DNA from 2 places in the Blautia sp. MSK20_18 genome. Region 2 is predicted to be linked to the other one. Evidence: riboswitches for the same ligand, from Rfam matches in the RefSeq annotation. Region 2 holds a riboswitch; the other holds the start of a gene.

Region 1 (11,192 bases), on a different contig from region 2:
TATTTCCTTGCGGAATTTCTCATAAGAATACAAAAATCCCGGCATCAGAAAATCAAAAATACTCCACAGCTCACTGAGCCTGTTCTCCACCGGTGTACCGGTCAGCGCAAGCCTGAATTCCGACCGGATCTCTTTCACAGCCTTTGCCACCTGAGTTCCGTGATTCTTGATATACTGCGCCTCATCAATGATCTGCACAGCAAAATCCAGGTTCTGATAAGCCTTCAGATCCCGTTTCAGAAGGTCATAGGAGGTGATCAGAACCTCCCGTTCTCCCGCATTTTTGATCAGTGCTTTCCTCTCCTTCACATCACCAGTCACAACGGTAGCCGGAAGTCCCGGCGCAAAACGTTCGATCTCGTTCATCCAGTTAAACACCAGCGAAGCAGGCGTTATCACAAGGGCACGTCTGTTTTCTCCCGGCGCAGATTCCTGAAATTCTGACCAGAGAAATGTGATCACCTGGAGGGTTTTTCCAAGTCCCATATCATCTGCCAGGATCCCTCCAAACTGATTATGCTTCAGAGTTTTGATCCAGTAAAAGCCCTCTTTCTGATAGCCCCGGAGGATTTTTTCCTGCTCCCTGGGAATCTGAAATTTATGTTCTTCCATTGTCTGCATGTTCCGGATCAACGCACGAAAGGCATTATCCTTCTCTACTTTGATCAGATCGCCGCCCTTCAGCTGACTGTCCAGATACATAGCACGATAGGCCGGAACCTGAGTCTTTCCTTTTTTCAGTTCACGATCACTGATCTGCAGTCCATTTTTCAGAGCAGAAAGCTCCCTGAGCTGACCATCGGAAACATCCAGAAAGCTGCCATCCTTCAGGCGGAAATATTTTTTCCTGCGATCGTACCTGGAAAGAATATCAAAAAGCTGCGCCTGATCCATCCCCTCCACATCCAGATCCAGGTTCAGAAGTCCGGCTGACAGAGAAACGCCAAGACGGATATTTGGCAGCTTTGTCACCCGCATCTGTTTGATGGACTGGGAAATATAGACAGCTGCAACTTTCTGCATGGCGGGGATCCCTTCAGTAAGAAGCTGATAGAGCTTTTCTTCGGAATCTTTCACACTGTCAGGTTTCCCTGAACCTTCCCTGCACAAAGATTCCAGTTCCTCGGCACGACAATCCAATGCCAGCTCCATCCGCTGGTCATCATATCCGTTAAAATATTTTGACAGCAGCGCAAACACACCAAGCTCTCCCGGAATATCCCTGGTGCGGGCAGACACATCTCGGTCAAAAACCGAAAATTTATCCTTCCCGTAAACAGAAAATGCCTTACAGGTGATCCAGTCACACTCCGGCGCATCCAGATAAATCTCATATGCAGCCTTGTAGCATTCAAGACCTGTTTCTTCCGGGAAATCCCTGAGATCACAGTGAAAAAATTTTTTCATGGAAGGAAGCAGCTCACGCACAAACGCAGGCACATCCGGTTCATCAATAAAGCCTCGGCCTGCAGGAAGCCGCTCCAGACAGGTAACAAATTCCTCCACTGCTCCAAGCTCCTGCCTGGAAACCAGATATACCTTCGCATTATCAAAATACATATGATACCGTATGCCTGTCACACTGTATACCGGCGAGATCTCAAGAGATAACCCCTGATCCTTCTTCCGGATCATCAGCGTCCTGTCCGGAATTTCTCTGACAGAATGCCATGTTGTCTCCGGATCATTGTTCATTTTGAACTTGAAACTTTTTTCGCCAAGTATAAGAAGCAGATCCTCAAGTTCTTTTCTGTCAACGGTAAGATCCCTCACCTTTTCCACAGCTATATCCTTCAGCTGTTCATATCTGGACATGTAAGTGCCGTGATGATTCTCGACCCATTCCCGGATAAAGGCCAGCACGCTTCTGGATCCTTCTGAAAAGGCTTCATCTGAATGGATAAATTCCAGATTTTTTCCATAAGAAACCTTCTCATTATGATCCAGATTCCACACAAAGGCCAACACATCCTTGAGGATATATTTTTTCTCACAGCCAACGCGGAATTCCACGGTAAAACAATTTCTCACAGAATTAAATTTCAGGCAGGTTTCCAGCTCCACCCTGCCAAAATACGGATCCCCGGAAAACGGAAGCATACGGCTGTATAGCTGGCGATTAAGGAGGCTTTTCAGCTCAACGGTGGTTTTCGTTGCAGGCTGCCCTGGTCCGGATAAAGCAGCCGGAAATGCTGTTCCGCTGAATGACTCTGCCTGCTTCTGTTCCTCATCCTGCTGTCTGCGGATTTCCACACGCTCATAGGCCTTACGGTCTCCATATTCCAGAAGCACTGCCACGCAATGCTTACAGATCCCGGAATAGCTGCGAAAGGCCGGACAGTCACAGTATGCTTCTTTTATGCGGTCCGCTTCTGTATCATACTGAAAGCCTGTATTGTATACATTACGCCCACTTCCCTTCACTGCTGCAGATATTTTATCCACAGCTCCTTCCGACTTAATATCCAGCGACTGGATCCTCTTTCCGGTACGGTAAATATCAAGACCTCTCTGATATGCCGTTGTATTACAAAGTGCCCGTATGGCTGTTCGTTTAAGCATGCATCTTTCCCTTCTTTTCTTATGGCGTTTCTTCCATTATAAAAGGAGACCTGCACTGTGACAAGTCTCCTTATAGTACTCATTGATATCTCATTCAATCGGATATTCGCAATCCGCTTTCGCTACTTGCTCATAACCGAATAACTGCTCCGCAGTTTATCAGGAGGGGCTTGTACCCCTCCTGATACAAGTAAGTCCCACCCACTGCTTATTGCTCCTCGCAATTGAAGCAGGGGACTTACTTGATTCGGTTAAAATCCCGCATCAGGTTCAGCTGCTCTGAAATGAATTGCTGCATCAGACGTTCCCGTCATACGTTGGTACAGATAACTTTCTCAGCAGGCTTTCCTTCTTGCTTCATCCTCTTTCCGCTCTTCTCCGACTTCTGTCATCAGATACGGATCAAGAACCTCTTCCAGCTCTTTCTCAGTCATGATCCCTTGTTCCAGAACAAGTTCCCGGACAGACTTGCCAGTTTTTACTGCAGTTTTTGCGATGGTTGCAGACGCCTTGTAGCCAATATGCGGGCAGAGAGCCGTTGCGATTCCTGCACTGCTTTCCATCAGGTCTTTGCAGTGTTTGCGGTTTGCGGTGATTCCTGTGATGCAGTTTACGATCAATGTATCCACTGCTTTTTCCAGAGTCGTAATGGATTCAAAAAGATTACAAAATACAACCGGCTCAAAAGCATTCAACTCCAGCTGTCCGGCTTCTGCTGCCATGGTAATGGTGGTATCATGTCCTACGATGTGGAAAGCAACCTGGCTTACTACCTCCGGAATGACCGGATTTACCTTACCTGGCATGATGGACGACCCATTCTGCTTCGCCGGAAGGTTGATCTCCCCAAATCCGGTTTTCGGGCCGGAGGACATCAGTCGAAGATCGTTGCACATCTTGGAAAGATCCACCGCACAGGTTTTTACTACACCGGATACGGCAACAAAGCCGTCCAGATTTTCTGTTGCGTCAAAAAGGTCCTCAGCCTGTTTCAGCGGATAACCTGTAAGCTTTTCCAGATTTGGCACGATCTTATAAAAATAAGAATCGGAAACGTTGATAGCAGTTCCCACTGCAGTTCCTCCAAGGTTTACGGTGTACATTTCCCTGTGAGCCTTTTCGATACGTTTCCTGTCTCTGGAAACCATGGACGCATAACCGTGGAACACCTGACCAAGACGGATCGGAACTGCATCCTGAAGCTGTGTACGTCCCATAGTGATCACATCATCGAACTCCTCTGCCTTTTTTGCAAGCTCCTTCTCAAGTCTTACCAGTGCTTTTTCCAGAGGTGCAAGAAGATCCAGAACGGTAAGCTTACCGGCCGTCGGAATCACATCATTGGTGGACTGCGCCATGTTTACGTGATCATTTGGATGGACCATTTTATAGCTACCCTTCGGACATCCGAGGATCTCACCGGCTCTGTTTGCGATCACCTCATTCATATTCATATTTGCGCTGGTTCCGGCACCACCCTGAATGGCATCTACGATAAATTCCTCAGCCAATTTTCCTGCGATCACTTCATCACAGGCTCTGACAATGGCGTCTGCCTTATCCTCCGGAAGAAGCCCTGCATTATTATTAGTGATAGCTGCTGCTTTTTTAATCTGTGCCAGGTTCCTGATAAATACCGGATGAAGCTTTGTACCTGTAATAGGAAAATTCTGTTTTGCCCTTAAAGCCTGAACTCCGTAATAAGCCTCTGCAGGCACTTCCATAGTTCCGATCGAATCTGCTTCCAGTCTTGTTTCTGTTGTCATTTTGTCATCCCTCTTCTTTCTTCTGATCCTGTGCACATCTGATTTGCTCCGCCCTCTGATCTCATCTTTTTCAGTCCGACGGATATTCACTGTTTACAAATCATTCTGTTATTTTCATTTTTATCAGCAGCTGTTTTTCTGATGCCTAAGAAACTAACACTTTCTTTGTGGCTTGTAAATACTTTTAAGGGAAAACCATGATTATCCGTGTTTTTCAATAGTTTATATTAATCTTTTTAAGAGTTTCTTTTATTTTTCTTATTTTTATTAAGTCGTTTCTTGTGTTGTGATAACACACGCAGTATAATCAATACAGAAATACCTATTTTCAATCCACTTCCCTACGCAGCCCTGTACCAGTTACAAATAACATTTTTCATTGAAAGGAGACATTCTACATGGAACACAAACTCGACAACATCGACCGAAAGATCATCGAAATGCTTCAGAAGAACGCCCGCACCCCGGTAAAGGAAATCGCAAAGGAAGTCTTCCTCTCATCCCCCGCTGTTTCCGCCAGAATCGAACACCTCGAAAAAAACGGGCTGATCACAGGCTACCACGCCCAGATCAACCCGGTATTTCTCGGTTATCATATAAAAGCATTCATCAACCTGGAAGTAGAACCCAACCAAAAAAAAGACTTTTATCCCTTCATCCAGTCCATCCCAAACGTCATCGAATGCAACTGCGTCACCGGCGATTACTCCATGCTCATCGAAGTAGCCTTCCGCTCCACCATGGAACTGGACCACTTCATCAACGAACTCCAGCAGTTCGGCCGCACCAAAACACAGATCGTATTCTCCACCAGCGTAGAACACAGAGATCTGCCGGTGGAGTAACCCCCACCGGCATTTTTTATAAACCATATCACATCGCTCTACCAGCCGACAGCGAAGCGCCTCGGCCACCCTACCGTCAGACAACCGGAAACTCAGCCTTTCCTCCCAGGCATCCAGCGCAGCGCTGATGCCTCATCGCATTCCCGGCAGACCACTCAACCCAACATTTACACCCAAACTCCCGAGCAGCCACCCTCCCCTGACGCCTTGAAAAACCAGCCCGTGAGGCGTGTGCTGCCTGTCGTCGGACTCTGCAGGAGGGGAGCTGATTCTTGGCTGGCGGAAATCTGCGTTGTTTTTCAAAAGTCCGCTGTCTGAGCGGCTGCAAGACGCGAGTTCGGACTTTTGGAAAACGGTTTTAGCAGAATTCCGGCAGCCTAGAAGCCAGCCCCCGACGAAGCCCCGGCGACAGGCAGCACACGCCTCACGGGCGTCCGTATTTCAACAAAAAAAGAACAGCAATGAACCTCAAATCCACCACTGCTCTTCACTCATGTCCTAAATCACTTTCCCATCAAAGCAACAATCTTCTCCTTCAGCTCCCGCGCATTCTTCTTCGGATCCTCCGCCTTCATGATCGCAGAAACAACCGCCATACCACTCATACCGGCACCCTCAAGCACATCCATATTCCCGGCATTCAATCCCCCGATCGCAACCGCCGGAATCGGAACCGCCTCACAGATATCCTTCAACGTAGAAACCTTGGTAAGGATCGTCACAACCTTAGTAGTAGTAGGATAAATCGCACCCACACCAAGATAATCCGCACCATCCTCATAAGCCTTCACAGCAGCCTCCACCGTCTTGGCAGTAGCCCCCACGATCTTATCCGGTCCCATCAGCTTCCTTGCCACAGCAACCGGAATATCAGAAGCTCCAACATGCACACCAGCCGCATCACAGGCCAGCGCCACATCCACACGATCATCAATGATCAGCGGCACATTGTAACGATCTGTGATCTTCTTCACCTTAAAAGCCTTATCCAGATACTCCCGTCCACCCTTATTCTTCTCGCGAAGCTGGACCAGAGTCACGCCACCCTTACAAGCCTCCTCAACCGTACGGAGCAAAGACTCCTCCGTATGATAAGAACTATCCGTCACCAGATACAACGTTACATCCAAATCTTTTCTATCCATCCTAATCCCCTCTTTTTCAGTACATTTCAATCTTCAACAGATCCAGCAGCTGTCGATCCGAAAGCCCATAGATCTCATCCAGCAGATTTACCTGAAAGCTTCCCGGACCGCGGGAAATCTTCTCCGCTTCCTCGCCGGCGATACCCATAAGTGCAGTACCAAGCACTGCCGCAGCCAGATAATTCCCGGATCTCCCATTTAATTCCATCTCAACGCCAGACCAGACACCTGCCTCTATACTATCCGTCATCTCTTTCGCAATATTATCTTCGCACCCCGGCAAAAACGCCGCAGTCAGTGCACCGACCATACAGCCGGTTCCTGTGATCCCGGACAGCGCCGCACTGCCATTTTGTACCAGAACAACCCGTTCACCATCCGTAACAAAATCCTGTTTCCCGGTAGCCAGCACGATTGCCTGATTACTCCTTGAAAAAGCCCTCAGCACCTCACTGACAGTCTCCATATTTTCCGCAGTCAGGGCATCCTGCGCCCCCGCATCGATTCCGATCGCATGAGACGGCAGCCCGGAAACAGCCAGAAGCTCTGACATATTTCCCTTCAGCACTGCCGCATGGCCGATGCTCAAAAGCTCCTTCGCCAGATCCAGCCTGAGATCACTGCAGGCAACCCCTACCAGATCCAGAAGAACCGGGATCTTATTTTCCATCGCTGTTCTCATAGAACGCTTCATTGACTCGATCCTGGCATCGGTAATATTCCCGAGATTCAGCATCAGCGCACCAGCCGATGCCGTAATACCTGTCACCTCTGCCGGATGCTCCGCCATGATCGGCCTTGCACCTACTGCAAGGACCACGTTGGCACAGTCATGGATCGAGATCGGATTGGTGATGCAATGGATCAGCGGCTTTTCTTCTTTAATTCGCTTTCGCAGTTGTAAAATTCTTTGTCTCATATGTTTTTGAACCCAAAGCTGCCTGGAATTTCACCAGAAGACCTGCTTTACTCAGAGCCTTCAGGAAAATATAGGCAACACATCCTCCCATTGTGGTTGCTGCAAGGAACATCGGCGTATAATAAAATGCTGTCAGTCCGCCTCTTCCCATCAGGAATGCCATCACCGGATAAGAAACCATGGATCCGATGATACCTGTTCCAAAGATCTCACCGATCACCGCGCAGATGATCTTACCTTTGGAAAGTCTGTAGAACACACCTGAAAGAAATGCGCCAAATACTGCACCGGTCAGTGCAAGTGGCGGGATTCCCATAAACATCATACGGATCACGCCGATCATGGTCGCACAGAGAAGGGAATACCACGGTCCCATCAGAACCGAGCATACGATATTGACAAGATGCGCCGTGGGGCACATTCCCTCAATCCTCAGGATCGGTGAAATAACGACACCGATCGCAACCATCATTGCCAGCATTACCATACGAAGCGTGTGCATCCTTTGTTTTTCCATAGTGTTTTTCCTCCCTGAAATATCAGGCAGAGCCCTGTCAGATCCGGGCAAAAGCTTCCCGTCTGCTACAGTCTGCCCTTAGATTTTGGCGGTCGAAGTTCCCTTACTTCCTCTCACTCCGAAAACACGGATTCCCATCGCTTACATGATCCTTCCGGAAAAATCCTCCGGAATATCACTCTCCTGCCAGACATTAAGGCGCTCCCCTTCCTGCCCGCTCGCCGCAGAAGCTCCACATGCAGTCTCTGTCACTTTCATATCCCCACATTGTCAGACCATTCCAGTTCCATTCCTGCATCCGAAAAGAGCGCATCCCATGGCAAACTCCACGGAGACACGCTCTCAGATCACAATCCCTCCGTTGGCATTACCCAAATCAGGTACGGTCGAAGATCTATCTTCCTCTCAGCCTGTCACACAAGCTCCCGCTGGCTCTTTTCTTTTCTGTTTTTCAATATAGCACACACCTATCCCGTTGTCAAACCTCCACTGCTTATTGCTCTTTGCACTCCCGCCGGAGACGTTACTGTTCACTCCGTTCTCAGCAACACGCTTCGCGATGCACAGAATTTATGCTAATCGCATAAATTCGCGCGGTATGTCTCGGGTTTTCTGTGACCTTCGCTCACAAAAAACACCTCGCGGAATATTACCAGTGAACAGTAACCCGGAGACTTTCCTGATTCAGTTAAACAATTATTTCGACATAAAAAACTCCCTGCTTCACTACTTTTCATAGTAAAACAGGAAGTATATAAATCTTATTTTGAGATCTCGTCGATCAGACGCAGCTCCTCAGCTGTAAACGGTGCACAGTGGATCGCTTTCACATTATCAAGGATCTGCTGCGGCTTGGAAGCTCCGATCAGAACACTGGTAACTTCCTTATGCTGAAGCAGCCAGCCAAGCGCCATATCAGCCAGCTTCTCTCCACGCTGGGCTGCCAGATCGTTCAGTCTCCGGATCTGATCCAGACGCTCCGGCGTCAGCACACTTTCCTTAAGGAATCTTCCATCTTTGCGGATACGGCTGTCCTCCGGGATCCCGTTCAGGTAACGGTCTGTCAGCTGTCCCTGAGCAAGAGGGCTAAAGGTGATCAGACCTTTTTTCAAAATGCCGGTGGTTCTCTTGAGACCGTTTTCTTCCACAGTTCTGTCAAAAATGGAATACCGGTTCTGGTTGATCACAAAGGGACATTTCAGATCCTTCAGGATCGCTGCCGCCTGGCTTAAGGTTTTTCCATCATAATTGGAAAGTCCCACATAAAGGGCCTTGCCCTGCTGAACCGCTGTTGCCAGCGCCCCCATAGTCTCCTCAAGCGGAGTCTCCGGGTCCATTCTGTGATGGTAAAAAATATCCACATATTCCAGACCCATGCGCTTCAGGCTCTGGTCAAGGCTCGCCAGAAGATACTTGCGGCTGCCCCAGTTTCCATAAGGGCCTTCCCACATATCATAGCCTGCCTTTGTTGTGATGATCAGCTCATCACGGTATGGCATCAGTTCTTCTTTCAGGATCTTGCCGAAATTCCGTTCCGCACTTCCATAGGCAGGTCCGTAATTATTGGCAAGGTCAAACTGTGTGATACCATTGTCAAAAGCTGTAAAGCACAGCTGCTTCATGTTTTCATAATCAGAAGTATCTCCGAAATTATGCCATAATCCAAGAGACACCTTCGGAAGCATCAGGCCGCTTTCACCGCAGCGGTTGTACTCCATAGTTTCGTAGCGTTCCTTTGCAGGTGTGTACATAAAAAAGACCTCCCATAATGTAGCATGATTTACATTTTCTGTAACTGCTTTTACTATACTTCACCGGCCCTTATTTCGCAAGACGGATCATATTCCAGCTGTGTTTTGCAAAAACTGCTTCCAGTTTTCCGCCGTCCAGCTTCGAGCACTCTGCACTGGCTTTTACAGGAACTACATTCTCCGGCTGAGCCTCTGTATTGGCTGCCTGAAGATCGTCATTATTGAGTACAATATGCTCTACGATCTTATATCCCTCAAACTGTCTCAAGTCACAGGAAACTTCCATATCCTCATCCAGACTCTTATTCACTGCAAAGATCGTCAGCGTATCCTTTTCCTCATCCCAGACACACACAGAATCCAGATATGGCGCTTCGCCATAAGTTTTGCTCTCGTATACCGGTGTGAGAACCTGTGTATTAAGGACGGTTCCTCTTCCAAACACACTTGTCAACATATACGGATAAAAGATCGTCTGGCGCCATGCGCCTGTATCGGATGTCATGATCGGCGCAATAACATTTACCAGCTGTGCCATGCAGGCGATCTTTACACGATCTGCATGACGGAGAAGTGTGATCAACATGCTTCCCACAAGAAGTGCATCCTCAAAGTTATAAACATCCTCCAGCTGATGGGGCGCCTGTACCCATTTTTCCAGCTTTTTATCCTGTTCATTGCTGTGGTACCATACGTTCCATTCGTCGAAGGAAAGATTGATCTGTTTTTTTCCATGCTTCTTTGCTTTTACAGCATCGCAGATGGAAACCACTCCTGAGATAAAATCATCCATGCCCTTGGAGCTTGCCAGAAAATCGGCAGTGTCTCCCGATGCATTTCCATAGTACTGATGCAGGGAAAGATAATCCACCTGATCGTAAGCCTCGTCAAGAACCGTATACTCCCAGGAGCCAAAGGTAGACATTTCCAGACTGGAGCTTCCGCATGCAACAGTCTCAACCTCCGGATCCATAAATTTCATCAGGCGGGCAGTCTCTGCTGCAACTCTTCCGTACTCTGCCGCAGTTTTATGTCCCATCTGCCACGGACCGTCCATCTCGTTTCCGAGACACCATAATTTGATATCATGCGGCTGTTCATAGCCGTGAGCCTTACGGAGATCACTGTAATAGGTACCACCCTTAAAGTTACAGTATTCCAGAAGATTTTTCGCATCCTCCGGTCCTCTTGTTCCCAGGTTTACTGCCATCATCACATCGCTGCCGGCTTTTCTGGACCAGTCCACAAACTCATTGAGTCCAAACTGGTTTGTCTCGATGACACCCCAGGCCAGCTCCGGTCTGGACGGACGCTGAGCTTTCGGCCCGACACTATCCTCCCAGCGGAATCCGGATACAAAATTTCCACCCGGATAACGAACGATCGGTACCTGAAGCTCCCTTACCAGCTCCAGAGTATCCTTCCGGAATCCCTGCTCATCAGAAAGAGGGCTGCCTTCCTGATAAATTCCCTCATAAACCGCACGTCCGAGATGTTCTATAAAAGAACCATAGATCCTTTTGTCTGTTTTTCCGGTGAGGAAATATTTATCCACGATGATCTGCGCTTTTTTCATTGTAAAAATCCTCCTGTAAATTATTATTTTCTGCTGCTACCGCATTTAGCTCTGTTTCCGATTCCGCCGTATACCGGCTCTTACGCCTCTGTTCGCTCACACACTCTCAGC
Region 2 (11,192 bases):
AAAGGAAACGATATATGCTTCGTTTACATCCCATGCATCCACCGGACAGGATTTTGCACATCTGCCGCAGTAGTTGCATTTCTCTGTGTCGATCACCAGCTTGTCATCCTCAAAGGAGATAGCGTTTTCTCTGCAGGCCTTTTCGCAGACACCACAGTGGATACATGCGTCCTCTTTCCAGCTGACCTGTGCTGCTCCCTTGATCCCAACATCGTTCTCCTCTGCTTTCAGACAGTTGTTCTGGCATCCGGTAACACCGAATTTGAATTTATGAGGAAGCTCTCTTCCGAAATATCTTTCATTTAATTTCACCGCAATGTCATAGCTGTTGATATTTCCGCTTGGACAGACAGCGTTGCCCTGGCAGGCTGTAACTGTACGGACTCTCGGTCCGCAGACACCAGGCTTGCATCCGCCTTTTGCAAGATCATCCTTTACATCATCAATATCATCTAATTTAATGAACGGGATCTCAACTCCCTGTCTGGAAGTAAGATGTACATATCCGTCCCCGTATTTCTCAGCTACCTCTGCGATCTTCTTAAGGTTTTCTGCGGTAAATGTACCGCCTACACAGGCAAGACGAAGAGAAAAATTATTTTTCTGCTTCTGTCTCATGAAACCACCTTTTTTTAATGTAGCGTAATCTACTTTTGCCATAACGAACTCTCCATTTCTCTGCTGGTGCAGCTCTTAGATTTTATCGGTTATTTTCTATCGCTTGTTTGAAATCTTCTTTTAAATCTTCAACATCTTCAATTCCCACACTGATACGGATCAGATCCTCGAATACTCCGGACTGCAACTTCTCTTCGTCGGAGATGTGTGCCGCGATGGTGGATTCCGGATGGATCACCAGGGTCTTCGTATCTCCGATATTGGAGATGATCAGCGGGATCTTCAATGAATTAATAATGGAAAAAGCCTTCTCCTTGCTTCCGGTTCTTACAGTTACGATAGCTCCGTAGCCATTCCTGAACTGCTTTTCCGCAATTTCGTGATAAGGGCTTTCTTCCAGTCCCGGATAATTTACTTCAATGTCACCACCCAGGCCCTGTAAAAATCTCGCAAGCTCCAGTGCATTGTCACACTGTCTCTGCATTCGAAGTCCCAGGGTTTCCAGTCCCAGGTTATTAAGGAAAGCATTCTGCGGAGCAAGACACGCGCCAGTGTTCCGGAAAAGTCCGTTTCTAAGCTTGGCGATGTATGCAAATGGTCCGAATTTCCGGTATGGAACAAGTCCCGGATATCGGTCAGGGTCCCATTTCAGACCCTTACCACAGACAAGAATACCGCTGATGGCATCGCTGCTTCCATTGATATATTTGGAAGAGGAATGAACCACAATGTCAGCTCCAAGCTTCAGTGGCTGGATCAGATACGGGGTTGCCACCGTGTTGTCTACGATCAGCGGTACGTCATGCTTATGTGCCACTTCCGCAACTGCCTGGATATCGGTAACATCCAGCTTGGGGTTGCCAATGGTCTCCGCAAAAACAAGTCGCGTCTTCTCTGTGATCTCTGCCTCAAAAGCTTCCGGCTTATTCTCTTTCACATATTTTACGGAAATCCCGAAAGGCTTCAGATCATCGAACAGTTCCACGGTTCCGCCGTACAGTCCGCAGGCTGCCACAATCTCGTCTCCCGCCTGAAGAATGTTCAGAAACGCATTGGTCAGCGCTGCCATTCCGGATGCACAGGCCACACTGCCGATCCCATCCTCCAGCATGGTCACTCTCTTCTCAAAGGACTCTACCGTAGGATTGTTGATCCTTGTATAGGAGAAGCCCATTTTTTTATTGTCAAAAATTTTCTCCAGGTCTTCCGCGCTGTCATGTCGGAATGCGCTGCTCTGATAGATTGGAACCTGTGTTGCACCCTGTGGATATTTCTCGTTGGTGCCGTGGAGCAGCCCTGTATTAAAGCCGTATTCGTTCATAGCCTCTTCCCTTTCTTTTGTTGACACTTATATTAACCTACTATTCATAGTATGTCAATAGGAAAACGGGATTAAATGTATTTTTTTGTGTACACAACTATACAGCAGCATGGTACAATTATAGCAGTTACGGGAATTACAACCCCAAAAGAAAGATGCTCGCAGACATACAAACCTACATTAAGAGCAGGAGGTGATCCCTATCAATATAAATCCGAAGCTCCGAACTATTTTTCACTCTTTATTCAGCCCCACCCTTGATTTCCGCGTCCGGCTGTTCAACATCCTCGCCTTGGGAGGTACTGTGATTAGCCTGATCATGGCCTTTCTCAGTCTCGGGACCGGTTCCTGGGGAAATGTACTGATCAATTTTGCGCTGGTTGCAATCTCCGGAGGGCTTTTTCTTTATTCCTATTACAGTGGAAAATATCAGCGCTGCTACCTGATCACCATTGTCGTGATCTTTCTGATCGTTTTTCCGGTGATGTTTTTTACCAGCGGCGGTTATCGTGGCGGCATGCCGGCTTTCTTCGTGTTTGCTATTATTTTCACCGTGCTGATGCTGAAAAAAAGACGGGCTCTGATCGTTTCTCTGCTGGAGATTGTCCTGTATATAGGACTATGTCTGGTTGCATACCATTTTCCAGACACAGTAACTCCCTTTTCCACGGAAGCTGACCGGCTGGCAGACATTCTTCTGGCATTTGTCTCTGTAAGTATTGTCTGTCGCAGTGTTCTCTATTTTCATCTGAAGGAATACAATCAGCAGCAGCTCCTTCTGGAGGAACAGAATCTGCGGCTGCGCTCCCTTGACAATGCCAAGTCCACCTTCCTGACCACCGTTGCCCACGAGATCAAAAATCCACTGAGTTCCATCTCCCTCCACGCCCGTGACACTTCCGAACTCCTTGAGGAAGATCCTCTGGATTTCTCTCTTATGCAGGAAAATCTCCGCACCATTGAACAGTCAGTAATGCGGATCGACCGGATCGTGCTAGATCTTATGGATACCGTTTCCATTGAGCAGGGACGGCTGGCCCTTTCCCTTGTACCATCAGATCTGGGAGCACTTTTACATTCTGTAGAAAAAGATTTCAGCAGTCATCCAAGTCCCGGGAATAACCAGCTGGTCTTTACGATACAGCCCGACCTCCCGGAAATCTCTGCAGACCCGGAACGGCTGATCCAGGTTCTCACCAATCTGATCTCCAATGCAGAGCGTCATACCAGGAACGGAACCATCACCATTTCCCTTTCCGGCGAACCAGGCTGGCAGACCATCTGCGTCTCCGACACCGGAACCGGCATGTCAGAAGAAATGCGAAAAAATGCACTCAAGGGTTATGTTTCTGCAGATAAAGATTACTGGCGGCACGGCATAGGTCTCTATGTATGTCATCAGATCATCACTGCCCACGGCGGCAAAATATGGCTAAAAAGTAAAGAAGGCGAGGGAACTCAGGTGTTCTTCTCACTTCCGGAGGAGGAATCATAAATGAATGAAAAGAAATCGCTTATCCTTATGGTCGAGGATGAAGAACAGGTGCTGAATATCAATTGCCGGATGCTACGGCGCCGTGGCTACGATGTCCGCACTGCACAGACAGCCGCCGAAGCCTGTCATCAGCTTGAAGAACATCTGCCGGATCTTCTCATCCTGGACATTATGCTTCCGGACGGAAACGGCCTGGATATCTGCCACCACTTCCGCGAAAGAACCATGAACCCGGTTCTTTTCCTCACAGGAAAAAGTGATATCCATGATAAGGTAGAAGGGCTTCAACAAGGAGGCGACTATTATCTCACCAAGCCTTATAATTTCGATGAATTTCTGGCCGTGATCCAGATGCTTCTGGAACGCCAGAAACGAATGGAAAAAAAAATAAAAGAAAAATTTCAGTCCTCCCGTCAGATCACCATCGGCAGCCTGCGGCTGGATCTTTCGGACGGCCATGCATATCTCAATAATGCCGACACAGGCCTTACCCGGACCGAATTCTCTCTGCTGCGTCTCCTTGCAGAAAACCAGGAGAAGATTTTTTCTGCAAAGGAGCTCTACGAAGCGGTATGGGGCAGCTGTGCAGGAACAGATACCAGCACGGTACGGCGGCATATCTTTAACCTCCGGACCAAGATCGGTGCCGAGGATACCGATGAATATGACATTGTCTCGGTTTATGGGAAGGGATATCTTTTTACCTGCCGGTAAGCCGGCCTTTTCACGATCGGATAGCATATTTCCAGACCTGTACGCAGCTTTCCGTAAATGTCTCTTTTTCTTCACATTTCCGGATATCGGGATCTGTCTGTTACAATGTACTTAACAGACAGATCTTTTTTATTTGTAAAAATTTACGATCAAAGAATAGTAAGCAGCTAACTGCTGCGCAATTTATCAGGAGGTGCCTATGCATAAAAAAATCTTAGTTCTTTTAACAGGCGCGATCGCTCTTTCCATATCTGCAATCCCGGTCCTCGCTTCTGACCCTCCAACCGATGACGGTCAGTACATCTGGCAGGATGAAAACGGAGATTACTGGTACCGCAATGGTTCCGAGGATGAATATATCGGGGAAGGTAATTATGCCCCTGACCCGGATTCCGGTGAACTGATGGAAGGCAACGATGCCGGCTGGACCGAACAGGACGGTTATTTTGAGCCTCATTATTATTATGAGGACGGCAGTGTGTGGCTGGAAGATGCCACCGGAACCACATATATTGGCTCCAGAGATAAATATTATATTGATGACTACGGCAATCTTCAGGAATATTCCGATTCTGAAACTGATTCCTCCTCCGGAGATTCTTCAGAAGAATCCTCCGATACCAGTGGAAACTCCTCCTCGCAGGATTCCGATTCTTCATACCCAAATTCCTCTTCCGATACAAACACGGAAGATTCCTCTGAATCGGAAAAGCGCGGCGAGCTTCATATGCGGGTTGGATTCCCTGCCGATGATACGATCAGAGAATCCATGCCCGAAAAAGAAGGTTATTTCGAGCAGCGTTCCGTAAATGGCGGAAAAAGCACTGCCTTTGTTTTAAAAGTACCGAATTCCTCTCTGGAGGATTCTTCCCTGAAGGGTTTTCTGGCAGAATACTATCCGGTAAAGGGTGAGATCATCACCAAAAAGAATCTTACCTTTGAATCTTATCCTGCCACGAAATATCAATACTTAACCGAAGTCAACGAAGAAGAAAAAAATGTAGATGCTCTTGTATGCCAGACTGACGATTATACATTCGGACTTTTTGTCCTGACTCCGTCAGACACCTATGATAAGGCCGCCGAAAAGGAAGCCACAGAGCTGATCAAATCCATAGATTTCGTTTACGCAGAGCGTGTGGATATGGCCATGACGGATTACTTCCAGGTCCTCACTCCGGAGCGTTGGAAATATCTCTGCCATTATGAAACAACCGAAACCGAAAATGGTGGATATAAACTGACTTATTACAATGAGGATGTTCCTGTACTGACTCTGGAAGCCAGATATTACGATGGCGAAGACCAGCCTCTGGACAGTGTATGGCAGGGCTATCTCGGCCGTATCGAAACCGTCGACGGCAAAAAATACGATCTTCTGTCCACCATCAGCCAGTACTCCAAGGACGCCTCTGATGAATGGAAGGAAATGTATGACACTTATCTGGATGTCATAAACGGGATCCGTATAATGGACGGCTGTTCCCTGACCGAAGGAAGCCATGCCTGATCCCTTGTGATTCACAATATTTACATAAAAGAAGCTGCAGACTCTGTTTTTTCACTGTTCTGCAGCTTCTTTGTGTTATTGTGTCCAACTATATCTTCTGCTGTCTATCCTTCGTAAATCTGATCAAAAATCCCTCCATCTGAGAAATGTGTTTCCTGTGCCTTTTTCCATCCGCCAAAATCATCAATGGTGACAAGATTGATGTCCAGGTCAAACACATCGGAGTATTCCTTCAGAATATCCTGGTTTGACGGACGGTAATAATTATCACCGGCGATCCGCTGTGCTTCATCGGAATAGAGATAATTCAGATATTCCTCTGCCACATCTCTGGTGCCTCTTTTGTCTACGACTTTATCGACTACTGCTACAGATGGCTGTGCAAGGATGCTGATGCTTGGTGTTACGATCTCGTAGTCGTCCGGATAATCCTTTACGGAAAGATAGGCTTCATTTTCCCAGGCGATCAGTACATCACCCTGTCCGTTTTCCACGAAAGAGGTCGTTGCGCCTCTGGCTCCGGTGTCCAGGACAAGTACGTTTTTGTAAAGATCTCCGATGAATTCTTTAATTTTGTCCTCGTCTCCGTTATATTTATCTTTTGCATAGGCCCAGGCTGCCAGATAGTTCCATCTTGCTCCGCCGGAGGTTTTCGGGTTTGGTGTGATCACACCTACGTCTTTCTTTACCAGATCGTCCCAGTCTTTGATGTTCTTCGGATTTCCTTTTCTCACAAGAAATACAATAGTCGAAGTATAGGGAGCGCTGTCCTCCGGAAATTCGTCCACCCATCCATCATCGATGAGTCCTGCATCCTGGATCGCATCTACATCATACTCCAGTGCCAGTGTTACCACATCTGCTTCCAGTCCGTTGGCAACCTCAAGTGCCTGCTTGCCGGAACCACCATGGGACTGTGTGATCTCCACATCCTGGCCTGTTTTTTCCTTCCAGTGTTCCTGGAAGCTCTTGTTGTACTGCTCATAAAGCTCTCTGGTCGGATCATAAGATACATTGGTGATGCTGACACTGTCCGCCGCATAGGTGGTTACGCCTGTAAGGCTTCCAATTGTTGCTATTGCTGCAAGAGCTGCTACTGCTGATTTCCATCTTCTTTTCATAATACTTACCTCCTGTGTTTTGCCTCGTGTTTTGTTGTTGGGGCTATTATAAACATGAGTAAGTACATATGAAAACTATTAGATTGGAAACCGTTTTCAGACTATACAAAATTTCCGGGATCTCTGCCCTAAAAAGCAGCAGAAAATCCCCGGAAAACGTTAAATCAATACAGGATTCCGTGGAAAAATTTCCGTTTTGGAATATTTCGAGAAAACGTGATCAGCCTTGTATTACGCGGGATCCTGGGCGATTTTTCATCACACTTATCCACAACCGCCCCGGAAAAATGCTCTCCGGAGTGGTTGGTTTTCCACATATTCCACAGAAGTTATCCCATGATCTATGTTTTTACAGATAGATATAATCGTTCATTACAGGCTGCAGGCCGTTCTTTTTCAAATCATTGAAGACCTCATCTACAGATCTTCCGTCAGAGATCTCAAACTGGTCATCACCCTTATCTTCGATATCTTCCACATGGCTTCCGATTCCTGTGCTGACACCTGCGGAGATCTTGGTTGCTGCGATATTTACCAGGTTGTCACGGACACGCTCACATTCTCTGGTGGATACAGTAATACTTGCAAACGGCATAAACAGACGATATGCACAAACTACCTGGAGAAGCTGCGGTTCGTGGACATCCTTCGGGTTGATCCTGTCGTTGTTGATGATCGGACGAAGTCTCGGGCAGGAAAAAGCGATCTCTGCATGTGGATATTTTCTCTGCAGAAGATATGCGTGGTATCCTGTCGCAAAAGCATCCTTGCGGAAATCATCCAGTCCCAGAAGAGCCGCAAAACCAACCCCTCGCATGCCACCCTTCAGTGCACGCTCCTGGGTATTCAGTCTGTATGGGAAAATCCTCTTATGTCCTGCCAGATGCAGAGTTTCATACTTGTCAGAATTATAAGTCTCCTGGAAAACCGTCACATAATCTGCGCCGCATTTATGAAGATATGCATATTCATCGGAATTCATCGGATAAACCTCAAGGCCGATCACCTTGAAATATTTTCGCGCGATCTCACAGGCTTTTCCGATGTACTCCACATTGGATTTGGTTTTGCTCTCGCCGGTAAGGATCAGGATCTCCTGCAGACCAGTCTCGGCGATCGCTGCCATTTCCTTCTCGATCTCTTCTTCGTTCAGCTGTGCACGGCGGATCTTATTGTGGCAGTTAAATCCACAGTAGATGCAGTAATTCTCACAGTAGTTTGCAATGTAGATCGGTGTGAACATACAGATGCTGTTTCCGAAATGTTTCCTTGTTTCGATCCGTGCAGCCTGTGCGATTTCTTCCAAAAGAGGCAGCGCTGCCGGTGAAAGCAGTGCTTTAAAATCCTCCGGTGTACGGTTGTCATGAGCAAGCGCTCTCCGTACATCCGCTTCTGTGTACTTATCATAATCATATGCGTTCATTGCGGAAATAACCTGATCCATTACATCAGATTCTTCCAGCTGTTCCATATCCGGAAGGTACTTCATGTGATCGATACGGTTCTTTTTCATATCTTCCAGAATTTCTTCATTTACGATACTTTCATTAAAATGGCCGTCCTGCTGACTGGCCTGTACTGTCTCTGCCATTACTCTTATGTCGCTCCTCTCATATATTGCAGCAATACTCTGGTCCTCACTGCTGCATATCTGTAAACTCAATTTCGATTGAAACCAGACAATACCTGTGTTTCACTACACCGGCAGCGCCTGTCCCCCGCTTAGTGTTCTGCGTTCAATCATTCATTTATCAATTTTACTCATGAAGAAATCCGGTCAGTGGTGAAGATGCACTTGCACCTCTCTCCAGAGTTCTTCCCATACCGGAAAGATATGCACTTCTTCCTGCCTCAATAGCTTTCTTAAAGGCTTCCGCCATAACACGGACGTCTCCTGCAGTTGCAATGGCTGTATTTGCCATAACTGCTGCAGCACCCATTTCCATAGCCTCACATGCCTGTGACGGGCGGCCGATTCCTGCGTCCACGATGATCGGAAGGTCGATCTCGTCGATAAGGATCTGGATGAATTCTTTTGTACAGATTCCTTTGTTGGAACCGATCGGAGAGCCAAGTGGCATTACACAGGCAGCTCCTGCATTCACCAGATCTCTGGCTGCATTCAGATCCGGATACATGTATGGCATAACTACAAAGCCCTCTTTTGCAAGGATCTCTGTTGCCTTGATGGTCTCATAGTTATCCGGAAGAAGATATTTGGAATCATGGATAACTTCGATCTTTACAAAATCTCCACAGCCAAGCTCGCGGGAAAGTCTTGCAATACGGACTGCTTCCTCTGCATTTCTGGCTCCTGATGTATTCGGAAGAAGAGTAACATCCTTCGGCACATAGTCAAGAATATTGGCAAGCCCACCCTCATTTGCACGGCGCAGGGCAAGTGTTACGATCTGAGTTCCTGCTTTTTCAATACATGCTTTTACAAGCTCCAGGGAAAATTTTCCGGAACCAAGGATAAAACGGGAAGTAAACTCATGGCCTCCCAGGATCAGTTTGTCTTCATTTGTGTTTGCTGTTGTCATTTTTTATGTCCACCTTTCTTTATGTCTGTTTGCAGAAAATATTTCCACCGATTTATAACCAGCGCCTTCTTCTGCCAGATCATTCTTCATCTGCATTTTTTCAGTAACTTATCTGTCAGTTACTGCCGTGGTATATATACCTAATTTTATCTCTATAGCGACATCAGCAGCTTCCGCCGCCCATAAACTGCAGAATCTCCACAACATCGCCATCTTTCAGTACTGTTGTATCGTAAGTATCTCTCTTAATGATTTCTTCATTCAGCTCTACTACAACCTGCACCGGAACATAGTTACATGCTTCCAGATATTCAGTTACTGTCACCGGCTTTTCCAATGTTCTGCTTTCACCATTTACTGTGATCATGATCTCTCCTTTCCGGAAACTTCAAAAGCTATTCGTCAATAAAAAAGAGTTCACAAAGAAATACACCCGCGGTGGTGCACCCCTTCATGAACTCAGTTCACTCTCAAATTTCCCAATATTCAATTGTCGATACCGGGGTTAAAAGCATTCGCTCTTGATCCCTTCCCTGTAAATCCTGATCTTACGTATTCAATCGGATAAAAACATCCGCATCCAATAAAAAAGGAGATACACCAAAGTATCTCCCGTAAATCCATCTTATACGTTCCTACGTTGGCATTATCCAAATCAGGTATAAGGGTCGAAGTTGAAGACTTCCTCTCAGCCTGCCATCACAAGCTCCCCTGTTATTTACATGAGTTAGTATAAGACGAATTATGATCAATGTCAAGAGTATTAAATTTTCTCACAATAGTTCCAATTTGTTCTAAACTATAGTACACTGTTAATGCTGCCAACCCTCCAGCAGAAAGGAGGTGAAGTCCAGTGTGCGAATTAATCATCACATTTTTTGTTTCTGTTACGGCGGATATAGTTAGCTACTATATTCGCAAATGGCTGGACAGAAACGACAGGCAGTAACAGCCTGAAAGGCTTAAGCCCCCTTACATAACGGCATAGAAAACCCCGGAAGTGTGCGAGACTTCCGGGGTTTTCGTTTTTGCCAATGTTTGAATTTCATCACATTTCTTAGCTACTATCATCTTATGCTTTCTATACTAATTTGTCAACCGAATTTTATTAACGGCATCATCATAGGATGTTACTGTTATTTATAAGCAGTGAATCCCAGATCTTTCATTGTCAGATTTAAATTCTTTTTCAGATAATCATTTGCTACTTTCATTGTCGCTTTCATCATAATATTGGAAGAATCCTGCAGATCTGTCATCGCTTTTTTTCCGTTTGTATACAAGAAAGTCAGATTCTGACCTTTATAAGCAGATGCTTTTGTAGAAGAAGTCACCAGCAGAAAGACTTCATTTGTAGACAGGGCGGACTTCACACTGACCGTATCAGATTTCACACAGTTTCCGATAATATCCAGTCCGGCAAGGATTCCATCTGAAGGCATAGAGAGCATCATCCCAATATCTATCTTATCTTCTTTCTTCAGATAACCGATCATCAGAGTACTTTCTTTATCTACTTTGACATTTATAAACTGATTTCCGTCTTCAGTATATTTGCCTTTCTGACTGATGTATTTTTTCAATTTGCTATAATTCTGCGTCAATCTGGTATTAGCCGAGGTCGGATTCTTTACAGTAACCTTGCAGGTGAATTTTCTGCCACCAAGAGTCGCTGTGATAACCGCTGTTCCTGTTTTTACCGCGGTGATCTTTCCGACAGAAGTTATCTTGACAACATTTGTGTTGCTGCTCTTCCATGACGGTTTCAGACTGGTGCCTTTGATCTTCAGTGTATAAGTTTTTTTCGGTGCCAGTGTCAGGCTGGTCTTATTCAGGGTGAGATAATTCAGACCTGCGATCGCTGTCAGAC

What was found. A riboswitch is a leader RNA that binds a small molecule or an ion and turns the genes downstream of it on or off. The one in region 2 is predicted to bind thiamine pyrophosphate.
Region 1: another riboswitch for thiamine pyrophosphate. It lies ahead of thiW (energy coupling factor transporter S component ThiW); the one in region 2 lies ahead of thiS (sulfur carrier protein ThiS).

Annotation. Positions count from the first base shown of each region.
Region 1 is NZ_JAJCGR010000004.1:5,925-17,116, reverse strand. Features, by position in the region: gene LI091_RS03590 (DEAD/DEAH box helicase) at 1-2,562, opposite strand, end outside; gene LI091_RS03585 (aspartate ammonia-lyase) at 2,898-4,328, opposite strand; gene LI091_RS03580 (Lrp/AsnC family transcriptional regulator) at 4,727-5,173, shown strand; gene thiE (thiamine phosphate synthase) at 5,677-6,318, opposite strand; gene LI091_RS03570 (hydroxyethylthiazole kinase) at 6,335-7,237, opposite strand; gene thiW (energy coupling factor transporter S component ThiW) at 7,200-7,754, opposite strand; TPP riboswitch at 8,091-8,193, opposite strand; gene LI091_RS03560 (aldo/keto reductase) at 8,516-9,505, opposite strand; gene arfA (arabinosylfuranosidase ArfA) at 9,576-11,081, opposite strand.
Region 2 is NZ_JAJCGR010000047.1:600-11,791, reverse strand. Features, by position in the region: gene LI091_RS16545 (4Fe-4S binding protein) at 1-660, opposite strand, end outside; gene LI091_RS16540 (O-acetylhomoserine aminocarboxypropyltransferase/cysteine synthase family protein) at 701-1,939, opposite strand; gene LI091_RS16535 (sensor histidine kinase) at 2,244-3,434, shown strand; gene LI091_RS16530 (response regulator transcription factor) at 3,435-4,148, shown strand; gene LI091_RS16525 (hypothetical protein) at 4,348-5,658, shown strand; gene LI091_RS16520 (sulfate ABC transporter substrate-binding protein) at 5,763-6,779, opposite strand; gene thiH (2-iminoacetate synthase ThiH) at 7,129-8,370, opposite strand; gene LI091_RS16510 (thiazole synthase) at 8,537-9,322, opposite strand; gene thiS (sulfur carrier protein ThiS) at 9,486-9,689, opposite strand; TPP riboswitch at 9,938-10,045, opposite strand; gene LI091_RS16500 (hypothetical protein) at 10,459-11,192, opposite strand, start outside.